3 regions of the Kitasatospora sp. NPDC088861 genome follow, and region 1 is predicted to be linked to each of the others. Evidence: riboswitches for the same ligand, from Rfam matches in the RefSeq annotation. Region 1 holds a riboswitch; each other region holds the start of a gene.
What was found. A riboswitch is a leader RNA that binds a small molecule or an ion and turns the genes downstream of it on or off. The one in region 1 is predicted to bind cobalamin.

Region 1 (4,389 bases):
GCCGGCGGGAACGTCGGCAATGACGGCGACGTCTGGTACCACACCACGTGGGTGTACCAGTACGGTGTGGTCACCCCCTCGGGGTCCTCCTGGACGTTCGCACCCTACGTGGACGGCGCGGCGATGTTCCACAACGTGCCCGGCCTGCCCCACTGCTGAACCACCCGATGACCCACAGCGGCCCCGCGCACCGACCCCGGCGCGCGGGGCCGCTCGCACAGCTGCTGACCGAACAGCTCGCCCGGCGGCGCCGAACGTCCCGCACCGTCTGAACTCTGAACCGCCGGTGCCCCGGCCCCCCTTCCGGAGGGGCCGGGGCACCGGGGTGTCTCCGGAGGTCAGGGCGCGGTGACGCCCGGCTGGGCGCCGGCGCCGAAGGACCAGCCCTCGACGTCGCCGGGCGCCGGGTTGTAGCTGCCCGCGCCGAGGTTGCTGTACGACCAGGGGCCGCCGTGCTGGGCGTGCCAGTACGACCAGTAGGCGCTGCCGGTGGGGTTGGCGCAGGTCGTCGGCAGGGCGTTGATGGTGCAGACGAAGCCCGGGTAGCGCGGGTGGAAGGTGTACGCGAACCCGGCGCCGGTCAGCGCGGCCAGGCCGCTGGCCGGGTCGCCGGGTGCGCAGCCGGTCTGGATGCCACCGCCGACGGCGGTGAAGTCGACCACGACGGTGACGCCGGTGGTGCCGTCGCAGGCGGCGGCCCGCGCCTGCGGGGCCTGGACGACGGAGGCGCCGAGCAGTCCGGCGGTGAGGGCAGCGGCGGCGGCGATCGACCCGAGGGTGCGGCGGGCCGGGCGCGCGGGCGCCATGGTGTCGGTCATCGGAGCTCTCCTCGCGGGGTCAGCGGGTGGTCGCCGGGCAGGCCGGCACGGGCGCGTCCGGGCGGGCACCGGCGGCGGAGAGGGTGGCCAGCGGGGTGCCCGCGAGGCCGAGGACGGCCTGCGCCGTGGCCCGGGCGCCGGTGGCCGGGTTGAAGCCGGTCGCGTCGTAGGCGACCGCCCCGCGCACGCCCGGGTCCGTGGCGCAGCCCTGCTGGAGCTTGACCAGGCTGCTCCAGCCCTTGAGGCCGGCCCCGAAGCGTCCGCCGGCCAGCAGCGCCTGCGTGGCGAGGCCGGTGGTGTTGGCGTTGGACGCGGCGGCCCCGGCGGCCGAGAAGCCGCCGTCGGCGTTCTGGTGGGCAGTCAGCCAGCCGAGTCCGGCGTCGGCCTTGGCGGTGCGGCCGGTCGCGGCGAGGGCCTGGGCGGCGAGCGCGGTGGCGTCCGGGTCGCTGGCGCAGGTGGCCTGGCCGAAGGCGACCGGGTACCCGCCGTCCGCGCACTGGCTGTTGGCGAGGAAGTCGACGGCCGTCGCCGGGGCCCCACCGGCCGTGCGGTGCAGGGCGATCACGGCCAGGGACTGGCCGAAGGCGTTGCTGTAGTCGCCCCACTGCGAGCGGTCGGAGAACCGGCCCTCGGCGGTCTGGAGCGAGCGCAGGCGGGCCGGCAGGTCGACGCCGCCGAAGGCCGTCGGGTTCCCGCCGCGCACCTCGACGGCGAGCAGCAGCTTGGCGGTCGCGCCCGCGTAGGCCTCGGTGGTGCCGTCGCCGAGGTAGCCGCTGATGACCTCGGGCTTGGCCAGCCAGGCGGTGGCCTTCGTGGCGGCCTGGTCGGAGCTGTGCGAGGCGGCGAAGGCCAGCACGGCGTCGATGGTCAGGCCCTGGTCGGGGTAGGCGGTCCCGTTGAAGACGGACTCGAAGTGGTCGCCGTCGACGAGTTGGCGGGCGAGCCAGCCGCCCGCGGCGGCGTCGGGGCGGACCGTCGGGGACGAAGTCGCGGCGGCAGGTGCCGCGTGGGCGGCAGCGGCCGCCGGGAGGACGGTGGCGAGGGCGAGCGCGGGTATCGCGAAGAGGCGCAGGGGGCGTCGGAACGAGGACACGGTGGGCCTTTCCGGGCCCGCACGCAGGGGCCCGGAGGACGGCGGCAACAAGCCGGGCAGCCCTCGGAGCTCCGGCCCGCAGACCACGACGGGAGGAGGGGACGACACACCTCCGCCGCCGGGTACTCGGGCTCGCCGCCGACATCGGATCGGCGGCCTACCGTTGCGGGTCAGCGCCGGATTCGAACCGGACTTCCCCCAGCGGCGGAGTCACAACATGACGGCCCATCATGGCGAGACGGAGAAGTCCCGGTCAAGGGATCGTCCGCCGCATCGCGCCACATCGCGCCGCGAACCGCTCGGACCGTCAGCGGTGAAGGAACTCCGGTGGGCGCTTCTCGGCGAAGGCCGCCATGCCCTCCTTCTGGTCCGCCGTGGCGAACGTGGCGTGGAACAGTCGCCGTTCGAAGCGGACGCCCTCGGCGAGCGTGGTCTCGTACGAGCGGTTGACGCTCTCCTTGAGCATGACGGCCGCCGGGGTGGACATCGCCGCGATCGTCTCGGCCACCGCCAGGGCCTCGGCCTGCAGTTGGCCCGCCGGGACGATGCGGGAGACCAGGCCGGCCCGCTCGGCCTCCTCGGCGCCCATCATCCGGCCGGTCAGACAGAGTTCCATCGCCTTCGCCTTGCCGACCGCCCGGGTCAGCCGCTGCGAGCCGCCGATGCCGGGGATCACGCCGAGCTTGATCTCCGGCTGCCCGAACTTCGCGGTGTCCGCCGCCAGGAGGACGTCGCACAGCATCGCCAGCTCGCAGCCGCCGCCCAGCGCGTAGCCCGCCACCGCCGCCACCACCGGCTTGCGCAGCGCGGCGAAGCGGTCCCAGGCGGCGAACCAGTCGCCGAGGTAGGCGTCGACGAAGTCGAGCGACTGCATCTCCTTGATGTCGGCGCCGGCCGCGAAGGCCTTCTCGGAGCCGGTGATCACCAGCGCGCCGATCTCCGGGTCACGGTCGAACTCCGTTGCCGCCTGCACGACTTCGTTCATCAGCAGGGTGTTGAGCGCGTTCAGCACCTTGGGCCGGTCGAGCGTGATCAGCCCCACCCGGCCCTTGCGCTCGACCAGGATCGTCTCGTAGCCGGTCACTTGCCGTCCTCCCGCAGGGTGGTGATGATCGCCGAGAAGTCCAGGCCGGCGCCCCCGTCGGCCTGAGCGAAGTCCGCGTACAGCTGTGCCGCCCTGCGTCCGAGGTCCGTGGGCAGGCCCGCGGCGTCGGCGGCCCCGGCGGCGAGTCCGAGGTCCTTGGCCATCAGGGCGGCGGCGAACCCGGCCGCGTAGTCGCGGTTGGCCGGGCTGGTCGGCACCGGCCCGGGGACGGGGCAGTTGGTGGTGAGCGCCCAGCACTGGCCGGAGGCGGTCGAGGCGACGTCGTAGAGGGCCTGGTGGCTGAGCCCGAGGCTCTCTCCGAGCACGAAGGCCTCGCTGACCGCGATCATCGAGATGCCCAGGATCATGTTGTTGCAGATCTTCGCGGCCTGCCCCGCTCCGGGGGATCCGCAGTGCACGACCTTGCGGCCCATCGCCTCCAGCACCGGTCGGGCCGCCTCGAAGTCCGGCTCGGCGGCTCCGACCATGAAGGTGAGGCTCGCGGCCGTGGCACCGACCACCCCGCCGGAGACCGGCGCGTCCACTGCCCGGTGCCCGGCGGTCACGGCCAGGTCGTGCGCCGCCCGGGCGTCCGCGACGTCGATCGTGGAGCAGTCGACGAAGAGCGTTCCCGGGCGGGCGGCGGGCAGCAGGTCCGCGTAGGCGGCCAGCACGTGCCGGCCGGCCGGCAGCATGCTGATGACGACGTCGGCCTCCCGCACCGCCTCGGTCGCGGACCGCGCCGGACGGACGCCGCCCTCCTCCGCCCGCCGCAGCGCCTCGGGTGCCAGGTCGTAGCCGGTCACGGTGTGCCCGGCCTCGGCGAGGTTGGCGGCCATCGGGCCGCCCATGTTGCCGAGGCCGATGAATCCGATGACTCCGTTGAATCCGTTGACTCCGTTGCGGCGGGTCACCAGCGCTCCAGGGGTGTGGTGGGGGCCAGGCCGAGTTCCCGGTCGCCGAGCGGGGCGAAGTAGCGGGCCACCGCGGCGGGCTCGACGGCGCTCAGCGTCGACGGGTTCCACCGCGGGGAACGGTCCTTGTCGATCACCTGGGCGCGGATCCCCTCGGCCAGGTCCGGTGTGGAGAGCGCCGCGCAGGAGGTCCGGTACTCCTGGTCGAGGACGGCCTCCAGCGGGCCGAGGGTACGGGCCCGGCGCAGCGCCGCCAGGGTGGCCTTCACGGCGGCGGGCGAGTTGGCGGCGATCCGGTCCGCGGCCTCCTTGGCCTCCGGTTCGCCGCTGTCCCGCAGGCGGTCGAGGATCTCCTCCACGGTGCCGGCCCCGTAGCAGCGGTCGATCCACGCCCGCCGGCCGTCCAGCACGCCGGCCGGTGCGGGCCCGACGTTCCGTTCGAGGGCGTCGTGCACGGGGAGTTCGGCCAGGTCGTCCAGC
Region 2 (4,389 bases), on a different contig from region 1:
CGAGGTCGGTCTCGACGAAGCCGGGCAGCTTGCCGGTGAGGTCGGCGGCCTTCTTGTAGTAGTAGCCGACCTGCTTGGTGCCACGGTAGTCGCCGTACTCGGGGTTGTTGCGCTCGTTGTGCGCCTCGACGTGCTGGCCGATCACCGTCCCGCCGCTCTGCCCGGTGCGGGCCCGGTCCTCCAGGTCGGCGAGCAGCTGCTGGACGGCCCGGGCGTTCGGCGAGGCCTGCGGATCCCGGGCGAGCAGGTCCCGGCCGACCTCCGGCGGCAGGGTGCGGCCGGGGAGGCCGACCGTCACCGGGACGCGGGCGGGCCGTTCGCCGTCGGCCCGGCCGTCACGCTGCAACAGCGCCACGGCGCCCGCGGCGACCACGACCCCGGCCGCGGCCAGGACGGCGGGCCTGCCGCGCAGGGCTCTGGGCAGGGCCACGGACCGCTCCTCCGGTTGCTCGCCGGCACCGGCCCAGGCGGACACAACCGGAACACTCGTGCGAATGACTGCCCCGAGAGCCTGCCACACTCCCCCGGCACCGGCGAGCGAACCCGCCGGGGCCGGGGTGCCACGGCGGATCAGCCGGCCGCGGCGGCCCCCGGCGCACCCGGCGCGGCCGCGGACGCGGCCTTGGCGCGCTGGAGCAGCTGGCCCTTCACGTGCTCGCCGAAGCCGACGGCCGCCGCGGTGGCGGTGGCGTCGGCGGTGTCGCCGCCCTTCGCCGAGCCCTCGACCGTGAAGTAGGCGTACCGGCCCAGGGTGTTGTGCGTGTTGGTGCAGCCCGGAGTGGCGCAGAAGGCCGGCGCGCCCGGCGCGACGGCGCCCTTGAGGTGGCCGGTGTAGCTCTTCATCGAAGTCTCGGCCTGGATCTTGTGGTCGAAGACCGCGACGCCGACGGTCACCGCGCTGTCGCCGGAGACGTAGGTCGCCCGGAGCACCTTCTGGCAGCCCTGGTCACCGAGGACCTTGCCGAGCCCGCCGGTCGTCGAGTTCCCGTCCCAGCAGGGCGAGTCCAGCGAGACGAAGGTCCGGTTCCAGGTGGCGCCGTTGACCGTCACCTGGAGCGCGGAGAACAGTGCCCCCGCGTCCTGCGGCGCCGGGTCGGTGGCGGCCTCCCAGATCGGCTTCGACGGGTCGTCCGGCGCTCCGCCCGGGGTGCCGGACGGGTTCCCGCCCGGGGTTGCGGCGGCACTCGGCGCGGCACTCCGGGCGGCACCCGATGCGGCGGAGGACGGCCGGTTGGAGGCCGAGGCGATCGGCCCGGCGACCGGCTTGTCGCCGCCGCCCTTCGTCAGCAGCACCGCCCCGCCCGCGATCAGGCCGCCGACCAGGACGACCGCGACCGCCACGCCGAGGGCCCGCAGTCGGCGGCGGCGCTTGCCGTCCGCCGCGTTGCGGTCCGCCAGCGCCTCCCAGTTCGGCTCGGCGCGCTGCGGCGCCTGGGGCTGCGGGTACGACTGCGGATGCGGCTGGGGGTGTGCCTGGGGATGCGGCTGGGGGTGCGCCTGGGGGTTCGGCTGCCACTGCGGCGGCAGCTGCTGCCCTGGCGGTCCCGGCTGCGGCAGCGGAGGCTGCCCCGGCGGACCGGGCTGCGCCACCGGCTGCGCGGGCGGCACCGGAGGCCCGTACGAGGCCGGCGGCGGCCCGAAGCCCCCGCTCGGCGGCAACACCGGACCGGGCACCACCGGCGGCTGCTGACCGTGCGCGTCCCCCGGCCCGGTGGGAGGCGTTCCCTGCGGACCCTGCCCGGGTGCGCCAGTTCCGTCGCTCACGCGCCCCCTCGCTTCGCTCGATGATCGCTTCGCGAAACGCGCCCCTCGGCGCTTCGCTCGCTCATGCGCCCAGATCGTAGGGCATGCCCGCGGCAACCGGTCCGCCCGGTGACCGTTCCGTATCGAAACCAGGACGCCGGGGCCCGGAATCAGGGCGCCGGGAGCCCGGATCCGAGGCGCCCCAAGGCCACGACCCGCCCCCTCCCGGCACCACCGGTTATCGCTCCGACACACCGCGCCGTACTACATGTGGGGTCGCATCAGAGAGACACCACTAGATGTATGCTCAATCCTGCTGTCGATGCAGGGGAACCCGGTGCGAATCCGGGACTGCCCCGCAGCGGTGAGCGGGCGGCTACCAGTAGCCGCCCCGCGAGTCCGAGTACCTGCCGACGGTGTGCGCACGGGCCCTCCCGCAGAGGCCGCGCCAGCACGAGAACTACCTTCCGGGCCTCGCGGGCGGGCCGGGGACGCCACTGTCGCGCGACGCTTCCTGCGTACGTGCCGTGCTCCCCTGCCCCGAACGGCCCGGTACCCCCCGATCACCGCCGCCGATCGCCGCCAGGAGAGAGCGCCTTGACCACCGCTGCCTCAGCCACCCTGCCCGCCCAGGGCACCGGCCCCGCCCCCACCGACCCGACGGTCTCCGACCCCGGCGGCGCGCTCCTTCGGCTGCTCACCGACCGCAGCGTCGATCTCCCCCAGGTGGACCCCGGCCATGTCGCCGCCGCCGCGCTGCGCGGCCGCCACGCCGGCTCGGACTTCGCCGAGCTGCGCGGGCTGGCCGTGGACGCCGCCGCGTCGATGATCGCCGAGGACCCCCAGTACTCGAAGCTGGCCGCCCGGCTGCTCGCCCTGGAGATCGTCGACGAGGCGAACAGCCAGGGCTCGCGCTCCTTCGCCGCCTCGATCGCCGTCGGCCACGCCGAGGGCCTGATCGGCGACACCACCGCCGCCTTCGTCACCAAGCACGCCGCCGCCCTGGACGCGCTGATCGACGCGCACGGCGACGACCGCTTCGAGTACTTCGGCCTGCGCACCGTGCAGTCCCGCTACCTGCTGCGCCACCCGATCACCCGCAAGGTCATCGAGACCCCGCAGCACTTCCTGCTCCGCGTCGCCTGCGGCCTGGCGGTCGGCGACAGCGAGCAGTCGGTGCGGGAGGTCGCCGAGCTGTACGGCCTGATGAGCCGGCTGGAGTACCTGACCTCCTCGCCGACCCTGTTCAACTCCGGCACCCGGCACCCGCAGATGTCGAGCTGCTACCTGCTCGACTCCCCGCTGGACAACCTGGACTCGATCTACAACCGCTACGCGCAGATCGCCCGGCTGTCCAAGCACGCCGGCGGCATCGGCCTGTCCTACTCGCGCATCCGCTCGCGCGGCAGCCTGATCCGCGGCACCAACGGCAAGTCCAACGGCATCGTCCCGTTCCTGCGCACCCTCGACTCCTCGGTCGCCGCCGTCAACCAGGGCGGCCGCCGCAAGGGCGCGGCCTGCGTCTACCTGGAGACCTGGCACGCCGACATCGAGGAGTTCCTGGAGCTCCGCGACAACACCGGCGAGGAGGCGCGGCGCACCCACAACCTCAACCTGGCGCACTGGATCCCGGACGAGTTCATGCGCCGGGTCAACGCCAACGAGGACTGGTCGCTGTTCTCCCCCGCCGACGTGCCCGAGCTCGTCGACCTGTGGGGCTCCGACTTCGACGAGGCCTACCGCAAGGCCGAGCTGGCCGGCAAGGCCGTGCGCACCATCCCCGCGCAGACCCTGTACGCCCGGATGATGCGCACCCTGGCGCAGACCGGCAACGGCTGGATGACCTTCAAGGACGCCTCCAACCGCGCCGCCAACCAGACCGCGCTGCCCGGCCGCACGGTGCACTCCTCGAACCTGTGCACCGAGATCCTGGAGGTCACGGACGACTCCGAGACCGCCGTCTGCAACCTCGGCTCGGTCAACCTCGGCGCCCACGTCGCCCCGGGGGCCTCCGTCGACGACCTGCTCGGCGCCATGGACTGGGAGCGCCTCGACGCCACCGTCCGCACCGCCGTGACGTTCCTCGACCGCGTGGTGGACATCAACTTCTACCCGACCACCGAGGCCGGCACCTCCAACTCCCGCTGGCGCCCGGTCGGCCTCGGCGTGATGGGCCTCCAGGACGTCTTCTTCAAGCTGCGGATCGACTTCGACTCCGCCGAGGCCGCGCGGCTGTCCACCCTCATCGCCGAGCGCATCATGCTCACCGCGTACGAGCGCTCCGCCGACCTGGCCGAGCAGCTGGGTCGCCACGAGGCCTACGGCGAGACCCGCGCCGCCCGCGGCGAGCTGCACATCGACCACTTCCCGACGGCCGCCCCGCAGTGGGCCGACCGCTGGACCGCGCTGCGCGCCCGCATCGCCGAGACCGGCCTGCGCAACTCGCTGCTGCTGGCCATCGCGCCGACCGCGACCATCGCGTCCATCGCCGGCGTCTACGAGTGCATCGAGCCGCAGGTCTCCAACCTGTTCAAGCGCGAGACGCTGTCCGGCGAGTTCCTCCAGGTCAACCCGTACCTGGTGCGCGAGCTCAAGGAGCTCGGCGTCTGGGACCAGCAGACCCGCGACGCCCTGCGCGAGGCCAAC
Region 3 (4,389 bases), on a different contig from region 1:
CGCACGGGCGTCATCGGGCAGCAGCTCGCCCCGCTTGTCGACCTCTTCCAGGTCCCCCGCCCAGCGGGCGATCCGGACGGCGTCCACCAGCATCCGGCGGGCCAGCGGCGCCAGCTCGGCCGGCGCGGGGAAGCCCTCCGGTACGGGAACCCTCCCCCGACCGGGCGCCGCAGCGGGCCCTCGTCGGCGGGGTACCCCGGCCCCGCCCGGCTTGCCGGCGGCGGGCCGGTGGGCCGTACCGGGGAGACGGGTCACCGTCGCACCAGTACCGATCGTCGGAGGGAGCGGGGCATCACGGTCGCGCGGATTCCGAGACGTCACGTCGAGCAGTCTTCCCCTTGTACCGGCCTTCTGTCACATCCGGTTGGCTGTACGGACGGGCGGCCGTCGACGGCACCTCCCCAAGATCGGGCAACAATCGGGCAACAGAGGCAAACCGCCTGGCCGGAAACAGGTGGCGGGGTCATGCCATCACGGCTCAACCCTTGCGGCGACGGTCGCGCTACCCGCCCGACCGGTCACACTCCGTGGCCGACAGGTGAGGTCCGGGTTCCGTACGGAGGCCCCGCGGGTGTGACTTCTCGCGCGGGGGGGCTGGGTTCAGAGAAGGGGGGTGAGCCAGCGGCGGAGGAGTTCGGTGTAGTGGGTGGGGGCGGAGTTCCAGAGGGTGGCGTGGTCGGCGCCCGGGAAAGGCCGGAGGCTGACCACGCCGGGGCGGGCGGCGGCGAGGCGCTCGGCGGCGCGGAAGGGGGCGACCTGGTCGTCGGGGCTGTGCAGGAGGAGGGTGGGGACGCGCAGGTCGGCGCCCTCGGCGATGCGGCCGAAGTCGGCGAGGTCGACGCCGGTGCGGCCCTCGGCGGCGAGGGCGCCGAGCTCGGCGGCGGCGCCGGTGTAGCCGGCCCGGGCGGCGCCGCGGCGGGCGGTGGCGGGCAGGTCGAGGACCGGCGAGTCCAGGACGAGGCCGCTGATGGCATGGGCCCAGGCGGAGCGGGAGGCCGTCTGGAGGGCCATGGTGGCGCCGAGGGACCAGCCGTACAGGATGACCCGGCCGGCGCCGCTGTCGAGGGCGAGCCGTACCGCCGACTCGACGTCGCGCCACTCGGTCTCGCCGAAGTGGCCGAGCCCGTCCGGCGAGGCCGGGGCGCCCTGGTCGCCGCGGTAGGTGACGGCGAGGGCGGGCAGGGCGAGGCGGTCGAGGACGGGGAGGACCGGGAGGGTCTGCTGCCGGTCGGCGCCGGGGCCGTGGACGAGGATCACCCAGGTGCCTCGTTTGCCGTCGAGGCGCCAGGCGGGGAGGGCGCCGAGTTCGCCGTCGGCGGCGGTGTCGGTGAAGGGGAGGCCGAGCGCCTCGGTGGGGTCGCCGAGGTGGACGCGGGGGGTGAAGCGGACCTCGGTGCCGGGGGTGAGGGTGCCCCGGTCCGCGCGGACGAGGCGGCGGGTGACGCCGTTCTCGTCGCTGTGCAGGACCTCCTCGACGACGGCGTGGCCGTGGTCGTCCCATTCCACGGCCCAGTGGCCGGGGCGAAGGCTCTCGGGGCGGCGGTTGAAGGTGATCCGGCCCGCGGCGAGGCTCCGCACCAGGACGGGGCCGGACTCCCGGGCGGCGCTCGCCGGGTGGACCAGCCGTTCGGAGGCCCGGCGGCCGATCACCAGGACGGCGGCCCCGGCGGCCCCGGCGCCGACGACGGCGGCCGCCACGACGGCCGCGGTTCCCCAACGCATATCGCTCCCCGCTCTGCTGGTCTTGGACCGGACGGTGTCCGGGCGGTGTCCGGGCACCAGTTCACCGGGGGGCCGCGCGGGCGGCCACCGGGCTGGGCCGTCCGGGGCACAGCGGGGCCTCGGGCTGGGCGGGCGTCAGGCAGGGCGGGGCGGGCGGATCGGAGGTGGCGACGGGGCTCCGAGGTGTGACCAACCCCTCCGTGACCTCGGTTGACTCCCGGTTCGGCCGCGTGATGGGATCCTGGGGCCAAACGGAGGCATGCAGAGGAAGCCGGTGCGAGTCCGGCGCGGTCCCGCCACTGTCACCGGGGAGCACGCTCGGAACATTGCCACGGCGGACCGTCAGAAGCCGCTGGAAGGCCCGGGGGTGTGTCCGACCCGGAAGCCAGGAGACTCTCGCCCCCGGTACGTCGATCCAGGGCGCGGACCCTGAGTGAGGACACGCACGCGATGCAGGCTGCCCCGCCCCGCCGGACCCCACGCGGCCTTCCGCCGAACCCGCCGTGCGCCCGCTGACCCGCGCCGCCGCGTTCGCGCTCGGCGCCGCCGCGGGCTTCGCCGCGGACGCCCGCTTCGCCGACCCCCGGCGCGGCCACCCGGTGGCCGTCTTCGGCGGTGCGGCGACCCGGCTGGAGCGGCGGGTGTGGCAGGACGACCGGGTGGCCGGCGCCGGGTACACGGCGCTGTGCGTCGGCGCGGTCGCGGCCGGCGCGGTGGCCCTGGACCGTACGGTGGGCCGGCGTCCGCTGGGCCGGGCCGCGCTGGCGGCCGCCGCGACCTGGACGGTGCTGGGCGGCACCTCGCTGACCCGGGAGGCGCGCACCATCGGCCGGTCGCTGGCCACGGGCGACCTGGCGGCCGCGCGGGAGCGGCTGCCGCACCTGTGCGGGCGGGACCCGAGCGCGCTGGACGGGCCTCAGATCGCCCGCGCGGTGGTCGAGTCGGTGGCCGAGAACACGGCGGACGCCGTGGTGAACGCGCTGGTCTGGGGCACGCTGGCGGGCACCCCGGGGCTGCTGGCGTTCCGCGCGGTGAACACGCTGGACGCGATGGTCGGCCACCGCTCGCCGCGGTACGCCCGGTTCGGCTGGGCCTCGGCCCGGCTGGACGACGTGGCGGGCTGGCCGGGCGCCCGGCTGACGGCTCTGCTCACGGTGGCCGCCGCGCCGCAGCCGAAAACGGCCTGGCGGGTCTGGCGGCGGGACGGTTCGGCGCACCCGAGCCCGAACGCGGGCCAGGCGGAGGCGGCCTTCGCGGGCGCGGTGGGCGTCCGGCTGGGCGGGACCCTCCAGTACGGGGAGCGGGTGGAACACCGGCCGGTGCTGGGCGCGGAGTTGCGGCCGGTGACGGCGGACGACATCGAGCGGGCCTGCGTGCTCTCCCGGCGGGTGGGCGCGCTGGCCCTGGGTACGACGGTCGCGGGGCACGTCGCGCTGCGCTTGCTGACGACACGGTGGAGGGGAAGGGCATGAGCAACGCACTGCTGGTCGCGGGGACGACCTCGGACGCGGGCAAGAGTGTGGTGACCGCGGGCATCTGCCGCTGGCTGGCCCGGCAGGGGGTGCGGGTCGCGCCGTTCAAGGCGCAGAACATGTCGCTGAACTCCTTCGTCACCGCCGACGGCGCCGAGATCGGCCGGGCGCAGGCGATGCAGGCGCAGGCGGCCCGGGTGGAGCCGGAGGCGGCGATGAACCCGGTGCTGCTGAAGCCGGGGGCGGACGGCCGCAGCCAGGTGGTGCTGCTGGGCCGGCCGGTCGCCGAGGTGGGCGCGCTGGACTACCGCGAACGCAAGCCCGTCCTGCTGGAACGGTCGCTGGAGTGCCTGGCGGATATGCGCCGCCGCTACGAGGTGGTGGTCTGCGAGGGCGCCGGTTCGCCCGCCGAGATCAACCTGCGGGACCGGGACATCGCCAACATGGGCCTGGCGACGGCCGCCGGGCTGCCGGTGGTGGTGGTCGGGGACATCGACCGCGGCGGCGTCTTCGCGGCGATGTACGGGACGCTGGCACTGCTGTCGGCGGAGGACCAGCGGCACGTGGCGGGCTGGTTCGTCAACAAGTTCCGCGGCGACGCGCGGCTCCTGGCGCCCGGCCTGGACATGCTGCACGGGCTGACCGGCCGTCCGGTGCTGGGCACCCTGCCGATGCTGCCGGGCCTGTGGCTGGACGCCGAGGACTCGCTGGACCTGTCCACGGTGGTGGACCGGGTGGACGGCCGCGGCCCGCTCGGGGCGGACGTGCTGCGGGTGGCCGTGGTGCGCTTCCCCCGGCTGTCGAACTTCACCGACCTGGACGCGCTGGCGCAGGAGCCCGGTGTGCTGGTGCGCTGGGTGACCCGGCCGGAGGAACTGGCCGACGCCGACCTGGTGGTGCTGCCCGGCACCCGGGCCACCGTGGCCGACCTGGCCTGGCTGCGCGAACGCGGCCTGGAGCCGGCGCTGAAGGCGCGGGCGGCGGCCGGGCTGCCGGTCCTCGGGGTGTGCGGCGGCTACCAGATGCTGGCGCGCGGGATCGAGGACGAGGTGGAGTCCGGGGCCGGCTCGGTCGAGGGCCTGGGCCTGCTGCCGACGCACGTGCGGTTCGGCGCCGAGAAGGTGCTGGCGCGGCCGGCCGGCACGGCGTACGGGCAGCGGGTCGAGGGGTACGAGATCCACCACGGAGTGGTGGC

Region 2: linked by a shared signal. The riboswitch ahead of ACIP37_RS17400 (ribonucleoside-diphosphate reductase subunit alpha) and the one ahead of ACIP37_RS20235 (peptidase) in region 1 are both predicted to bind cobalamin.
Region 3: linked by a shared signal. The riboswitch ahead of ACIP37_RS16130 (cobalamin biosynthesis protein) and the one ahead of ACIP37_RS20235 (peptidase) in region 1 are both predicted to bind cobalamin.

Annotation. Positions count from the first base shown of each region.
Region 1 is NZ_JBIVJF010000011.1:107,687-112,075, forward strand. It holds gene ACIP37_RS20225 (hypothetical protein) at 1-159, shown strand, start outside; gene ACIP37_RS20230 (flagellar hook-length control protein FliK) at 339-818, opposite strand; gene ACIP37_RS20235 (peptidase) at 838-1,911, opposite strand; cobalamin riboswitch at 2,011-2,132, opposite strand; gene ACIP37_RS20240 (enoyl-CoA hydratase) at 2,219-2,995, opposite strand; gene mmsB (3-hydroxyisobutyrate dehydrogenase) at 2,992-3,909, opposite strand; gene ACIP37_RS20250 (enoyl-CoA hydratase/isomerase family protein) at 3,906-4,389, opposite strand, start outside.
Region 2 is NZ_JBIVJF010000008.1:245,494-249,882, forward strand. It holds gene ACIP37_RS17390 (glycosyl hydrolase) at 1-430, opposite strand, end outside; gene ACIP37_RS17395 (hypothetical protein) at 571-1,608, opposite strand; cobalamin riboswitch at 2,030-2,173, shown strand; gene ACIP37_RS17400 (ribonucleoside-diphosphate reductase subunit alpha) at 2,365-4,389, shown strand, end outside.
Region 3 is NZ_JBIVJF010000007.1:263,029-267,417, reverse strand. It holds gene ACIP37_RS16140 (hypothetical protein) at 1-255, opposite strand, end outside; gene ACIP37_RS16135 (alpha/beta hydrolase family protein) at 601-1,722, opposite strand; cobalamin riboswitch at 1,986-2,118, shown strand; gene ACIP37_RS16130 (cobalamin biosynthesis protein) at 2,226-3,194, shown strand; gene ACIP37_RS16125 (cobyric acid synthase) at 3,191-4,389, shown strand, end outside.